DNA from 2 places in the Pseudoalteromonas agarivorans genome. Region 2 is predicted to be linked to the other one. Evidence: predicted binding sites of a transcription regulator. Region 2 holds the regulator's gene; the other holds the start of a gene.

Region 1 (3,421 bases), on a different contig from region 2:
AGCAAACGCGTTAAATGATAACGCGTAAAAAGTGCTATAAACGATAAACCAACAGCGACCACAATTGATAAAGCAAACATGATTGCATCGTAACGTAGTAACGGGGCCAGCTCCATTGCTGCCATGCCGCTGTAGTGCATTGTACCAATGCCTGAGCCTAGTAAAATAGAGCAAATAATAAGGTTTTTATATGACCCTTGCGATTTTACTAAAATCGAAAAAGCGTACTGACATGCAATAAACGCCGGTAAAAAAGACAACATGGTAATGAGTGGATCATAGCTAATGTTTGTGCATAGCGAAAAGGCCAACATACCTATAAAATGCATGCTCCAAATACCGGCCGATAAAACAGTGGCACCGGTTACATTAGCTAAGCGTTTATAGTTTTCGAACTTTGTTTGCTTAGCTACATCAACTAACCAAAGCGTAAAAAAGGCAGCAAAAATAGCGGTAATGACCGATAAACTAACCAGTATAGGGTTATATGCACCGTTGATAATGAGGCTCGGATCGTGGTCGGTTATAAAAAATGCAGACAGCATAGTGGCTCAAATTAGTATCTTTATTGAACTAGTTTAATAGATTTAATATATAAATAAACTGTTAATCTAATAATTTATATTATAAATCAGTGAGGTTACTTTTTAGCATTAAAATATTAACATGCGTAGCGTGCTTTATTAATAAGACGTGATTTTGCGTAAATAAAAATAATAATAAACACTGAGCCCATTTATTTATCGCTAAATAACTGCATTGATTAAATAAGGCTTTATAATACGCTTTTATTTATATTTAGAGCATACACCTTGTTTGAGTATCAGCTAAAACGCAGTGCAAGGCGTAAAACAGTGGCAATAAAAGTTAGCCAAAAATTAGTTACTGTTTATGCGCCTACACACGTGCCAAAACTACAAATAGAACAATGGCTGTTTAGTAAAAAAGAGTGGGTAACTGCGCAATTACATAAACAACTTAATGCCATTGATACTCAACAACACCCGTTTAAAAACCAGCAAATAATGATTTTTGCTAAGCCATATACCATTACTTTTGCAAAAGGGACACGCTCGCATGTTCAGCAATCCGATAGCGTATTTACTATTTACACTTCTAATCGAGTAAAAAAACAGCCTGAAAAACGCAAGCAGTTACTTTGCCTTGCCCTTGAAGAAACGCTAACAAACTACGTTGAAATGCGTTTAGCTTATTATTGCCAACAGATGTCAGAAGCATTACCGACTAAATTGACGATTGGAAGTTATAAACGTAAGTGGGGGAGTTGTAATTCTCGGCGAGAGCTAACCTTTAGCCTTAACCTTGTTGGGGCGCCTCATCATATAATTGATTATGTTATTGTGCACGAATTGGCTCATTTAAAGTATTTGAACCACAGCAGCGCTTTTTGGAAGCGCGTAGCTAATTTTTATCCCGATTATAAATCTGCATCAGCATGGCTTAAAAACCACGGGGCAACATTACAGTGGGTATTTGATAATTAGTCTAAAAATGAAGTTTTAAATAGTAATGAAAAAGGTATAGAAAAGGATACTGAAGATAAGAAGTGGTGGAGGGAGCTGGATTCGAACCAGCGAAGGCTGAGCCGTCAGATTTACAGTCTGATCCCTTTGGCCGCTCGGGAACCCCTCCACACTATTTTGTTACATTTGGCCCCACTTAACTTAGCGGTAAGAAAAGTGGTGGAGGGAGCTGGATTCGAACCAGCGAAGGCTGAGCCGTCAGATTTACAGTCTGATCCCTTTGGCCGCTCGGGAACCCCTCCAATGCAACGGCGCTGATAATAGCAAACTGCGTATTTAAGTAAAGAAAAAAGCTAAAGAAATTTGAAATAAAGCCGATAAATATCTATCAGTTATCATAATCGGCTAAAGACTATGCAAATCGATGATTTGTTAATCACAGAGAGTCAACTAAAGACCAGGCTAAATAAAAGTGTGCATGAAAATCGCAGAGGCGAATTTTCACTTTTATTAGCGATGCTATCGCACGATGCGCTGGATTTTAGTCAATTTCACTTGCCAACGAGTGAAACGCATAGTGCTTATGTAGACGAAGAACAGTTAAGGGAGCGCTTTGGTGCTGGACCAAAGCAATTATTAGCTCCCGAAAAATTTGATATGACCATAGGGCAAGAGCACGCGTCGGTGATTGTTCAACAAGGCGAGCAAGCAGGCATGAAAGCAATAAAATTAAGCCACTGCTTAAACCCTGAGCCACTAGCGATTAGAGATGACAAGTTTCATATTCCTTTAACAGTAATCGATAATTGTGAACTATCAGTACGCAGGCGCTTAAATGACACGCACACGGCGCTTGCAAGTCCACAAATGGACGCCGCAGCATTTTATGACGATTTAACTAATGAGGCTATACATAAGCCATTGCTTGTTGCTAACGCATAAAAATAATTTAACACTTGTGCGTTTTAAAAGCCTAAAACACCTTATATTTAATAACCGGTTATGCAATAAAATAGAACAATTCTTTTTTTGTTTAAAAAAAGCATCCACAAATTAAATGCAATTGCTATAATGGCTGCAAATGGTATGACTTGAGTGCCATTATCATTAAATCAAGGTAATTAGGAACGTAATGAAGAAAACATTCACGCTAAATCATGAGAAAATCAAATACCCTCGTATGGTTGATGCTGCAAAGCATGAAGTGAAAAAATATTTGAAAAGAGAGCGCAATAAAACGCTACCTGTTGAAGCTGATTACTGGGCGTTTGACTGTAAGTTTGGCACAAGTGCCGATGATGCCGAAGTCGTTCACGTAGCTGAAATTAACAACAAGATCAGCGAAATCGAAAAGCAGGCGCTTACTTCATTCTATGTTGAGATTTTAGCTAGACCTGCGCAGCGTGAATCGTTCGATCTAGATGATGATGAATAACCAATAGCAATATTGTAGAAAATGGACCTAGATGGTCCATTTTTTGTTTATGGCAGTTATTAACATGTTTAGTGGTATAGAGTAGCGCTTAAATAAAAAGCTATTTTATGCTAAGTGTTTAGTTTATTTTATACACTGTGACACTTTTTATATTTTTTACCGCTTGCACATGGGCAGGGGTCGTTTCTGGCAACTTTTATATCGGTGACCGGATTAATAATACCCTCTAAATAACGCCATTCACCGTCCTCTTTTATAAAGTCTGATTTCTCATCCAATTCACAATATAAGTTTTGGTAAAAATAATACGCGTTAAAGGCAACATAACCTCGCTCATCACTTTGCTGCGTATCGCGCACAACTAATTTTACAAAGCGGCAGCTATTGGCAAAGTCAGCAATTTCATTTACTGGGTTTTGTGCTTGTTTTTCTTTGGCGTAAGTTTTAAATACATAAGATGCATTTTTTAATGCATAAGCACTAAAGCGCGAACGCATTAGTT
Region 2 (3,421 bases):
ATAAAAGCTCTAGGATTTCTCCAGCCTCTACAAGAAAGTCTTGTAAAATATCTTCATCGACTTCAAAGCTCATGCAGTTACTCTCCTCTTAGAAGCCCAAACTTGATAATAGGTCATCGACCTCGTCTTGGTCAGATACAACATCATTTCGCGACTCTTTATCAATAATAGGGCCTTCAGGACCTGCTAATGTTTGTGCGGCAACCAGTTCTTCTGTTTCTTGTTGTTCTTTACTTTCAACAATGCTGTCATCTTGTGCAGCAAATGCTGTTAAAAGGTGGATTAAACTTTCTTCTACTTCTCTGACTAATTCAATTACACGGCGGATAACCTGGCCGGTTAAATCTTGAAAATCCTGCGCCATTAGTACATTGGTCATTAAAGTTTGCAACTCATCGGTTTTATGATGAGAGCTGTTCATAAACTTGTCGATGCTGTGGCATAAGGTTTTAAACTCGCCCAGCTCTATTTCGCGGTTCATAAGCCTATCCCAAGTAGGCTTAATATGTGCAATTTCATCTGCTAGCTGCTGCGCAATAGGAAGGCTTGCTTCGACCGCATCCATTGTCTTATTAGCTGCATTTTCTGTCATTTCCATGACATAGTTTAAGCGCTTTTTCGCATCCGGTATTGCATCAGTGGTTAAATCGGTTAAACGCGTATCAAGTTCAAAGCTTTTAAGGGCTTCGTGTAATTGGCGTGTTAACTTACCTACTTCAGCAAAAAGCTGCGATTGCTCTTGAGAGGCAGTATCTAAAATTAATTGATCTGCTTTATCTTGCTCACCGTTTTCTAAAAAAACGACGAGCTGACGAGCTTGTTCTAAAGTAATTTGAGGCGCAGCTGGTGCTGACATAAGCCTCTCCTCTCATTAACCTAAGCGTTCAAACACTTTTTCTAATTTAGTTTTCAAAGTACCAGCAGTAAATGGCTTAACAATATAGCCATTAACACCTGCTTGCGCTGCCGCTATTATTTGTTCTTTTTTAGCTTCTGCCGTCACCATTAAAACCGGAATATGTTTTAATTTTTCGTCAGCTCTAATGGCTCTTAGCAAGTCAATACCCTGCATGCCTGGCATGTTCCAATCGGTTACAACAAAGTCAAAAACCTGATTTTGCAACATAGGTAATGCTGTAGAACCATCGTCAGCTTCTTGAACATTCGTGAACCCTAGGTCACGCAACAGATTTTTTATAATACGTCTCATTGTAGAGAAATCATCAACAACAAGAATTTTCATGTTTTTATCCAAAACATCCTCCGGTGAGGTCTTAACCTATAATTTACTTACTACTAGTTTATCCAGTCATTGATTTTTGCTTTGAGCTTAATCATCGCCTGACCATGTATCTGACTTACACGCGATTCACTTACATCGAGTATATGCCCAATTTCTTTTAAATTCATTTCATCGTTGTAATACAAAGAAAGCACCATTGCATCTCGCTCTGGTAAAGACTTTATTGCCTCTAACAATGAATTATTAAACCGTTCATTTTTAACATTATTAAATGGTTTGTCTAGCGCTAAATCTTGACCTGCAGGGCTAATAACATCTTCATCTACCCCTAGGTCTTCTATACCAAGCACTTTACTGGAATTAACATCATTTAAAATATGATGGTATTCTTCTAGCGAAATATCAAGTTTTTCAGCTACTTCAGTATCTTTTGGTTCTCTATTTAAGCTATTTTCTAATTCTGTGATGGTTTCGGCTACTAATCGGCTTTTGCGGTGCACCGAACGTGGTGCCCAATCCCCTCTGCGCATTTCATCAAGCATAGCGCCGCGAATACGAATACCAGCAAACGTTTCAAAGCTTGCCCCTTTACTGGCGTCAAAGTTTTTTGAGGCCTCGATAAGGCCAATCATTCCCGATTGGATTAAGTCATCAAGCTGAACGCTAGGAGGAAGACGAGCTATTAAATGGCACGCCACTTTTTTGACAAGCGACGCGTGCTTTTCAACAATCACATTTAAATTTTGTGTTGATTGATATCCCATAGCTCTTTTCACCGATGTTGTCATAATCAGCCGTTTACTAGCTTCTCAATGAAAAACTCTAAATGTCCTGAAGGTTGATTAGGTATAGGCCATTTTACTGCTTTTGTCGCTAATGTTTTAAACGCGACTGCTGCTGGTGAATTAGGGAAAAGATCGACAATTACTTTTTGTTTGCGCGTAGATTTACGCATATTTTCATCATATGGAATAGTCGCAACAAGCTCCATAGACACATCTAAAAAGCGGTCTGTTACTTTAGAGAGCTTTGCAAAAAGCTCTTGGCCCTCGCGCATACTGCGCACCATGTTTGCAACAATTTTAAATTTATAAACGCCATGCTCGCGGCTAAGTACTTTAATAAGCGCGTAGGCATCAGTAATAGAGGTCGGCTCGTCACACACCACCACCATGACATCTTGCGCTGCACGAGAAAAACTCAGCACCATGTCAGAAATACCAGCGGCGGTATCTACAATTAAAATATCAAATTCGGTATTAAGCTCACTAAAGGCACGAATTAACCCAGCATGCTCAGATGGGGTTAGCTCCACCATACTTTGCGAGCCTGATGTAGCAGGCACGATTTTAATACCGCCTGGGCCTTCAACTAAAATCTCGTCAAGTTCGCACTCGCCTGAAAGGACATGAGATAAGTTTTTTTCAACACGTAGTCCTAGCATTACATCACAATTAGCTAGGCCTAAATCGGCATCTAATACTAATACACGATTACCCTGCTGCCCTAAAGCAATAGCAGTATTTAAAGAGACGTTGGTTTTACCCACCCCTCCTTTACCGCCGGTGACAGCGATAACTTTTACGCCGTTGTTGTTGTTTTGACTCATTTTGCGCAGGCCGCTTGCTTGATCTAATACTGTGTTAATCATACATCCCTACTGTGCTTGACGCCACTGCTTGGTGTCTTGAATGTTGTGCTTTTGCTCTTTTTAAATACAATTGCTCAGCTTTTTTTACTAGTTTTTCAGCATTTGCAACGCGAATATCTTCTGGTACACGCTGACCATTAGTAAGATACCCTATTGGAAGGCGATTTTGAATCGCTATACTAATAATCTCACCTAAACTTAATGATTCATCTAACTTAGTGAAAATACAACCGCTTAGCTGAACCTTTTTAAAATGTCTTACGGTTTCTTGCAGTACATTTATTTGTGCTGTGGCACTTAATACTAAATAACTACGTATATCTACTCGCTGGTTGCGCATTAACGTATTTAATTGCTCTGTAAGGCGTAAATCACGTTGGCTCATACCCGCTGTATCAATTAATACTAGACGCTTATTGCGTAAATGATATAAAACTTCAGCTAATTCATTGGCATCTTTTACTTGTTTAACACCACAACCAATAATACGACCATACGTTGCAAGCTGCTCATACGCACCAATTCTG

The links. Region 2 encodes FliA, which starts transcription of late flagellar genes. Its sites were predicted from a motif close to CTAAAGNTNNNNNNNNNNNNGCCGATA; they were not measured.
Region 1: a site for FliA is predicted at 1,838-1,864, ahead of NQT65_RS00405 (VC2046/SO_2500 family protein). Genes of this name have one in related genera too.

What each region holds. Positions count from the first base shown of each region.
Region 1 is NZ_JANIGJ010000001.1:86,243-89,663, forward strand. Features, by position in the region: gene NQT65_RS00385 (MHYT domain-containing protein) at 1-545, opposite strand, end outside; gene NQT65_RS00390 (M48 family metallopeptidase) at 855-1,505, shown strand; tRNA gene NQT65_RS00395 (tRNA-Tyr) at 1,569-1,653, opposite strand; tRNA gene NQT65_RS00400 (tRNA-Tyr) at 1,702-1,786, opposite strand; gene NQT65_RS00405 (VC2046/SO_2500 family protein) at 1,899-2,426, shown strand; gene NQT65_RS00410 (DUF6172 family protein) at 2,617-2,919, shown strand; gene NQT65_RS00415 (YchJ family protein) at 3,048-3,421, opposite strand, start outside.
Region 2 is NZ_JANIGJ010000008.1:49,118-52,538, reverse strand. Features, by position in the region: gene NQT65_RS14755 (chemotaxis protein CheA) at 1-73, opposite strand, end outside; gene NQT65_RS14750 (protein phosphatase CheZ) at 89-856, opposite strand; gene cheY (chemotaxis response regulator CheY) at 872-1,255, opposite strand; gene NQT65_RS14740 (RNA polymerase sigma factor FliA) at 1,297-2,007, opposite strand; gene NQT65_RS14735 (MinD/ParA family ATP-binding protein) at 2,034-2,894, opposite strand; gene flhF (flagellar biosynthesis GTPase FlhF) at 2,887-3,421, opposite strand, start outside.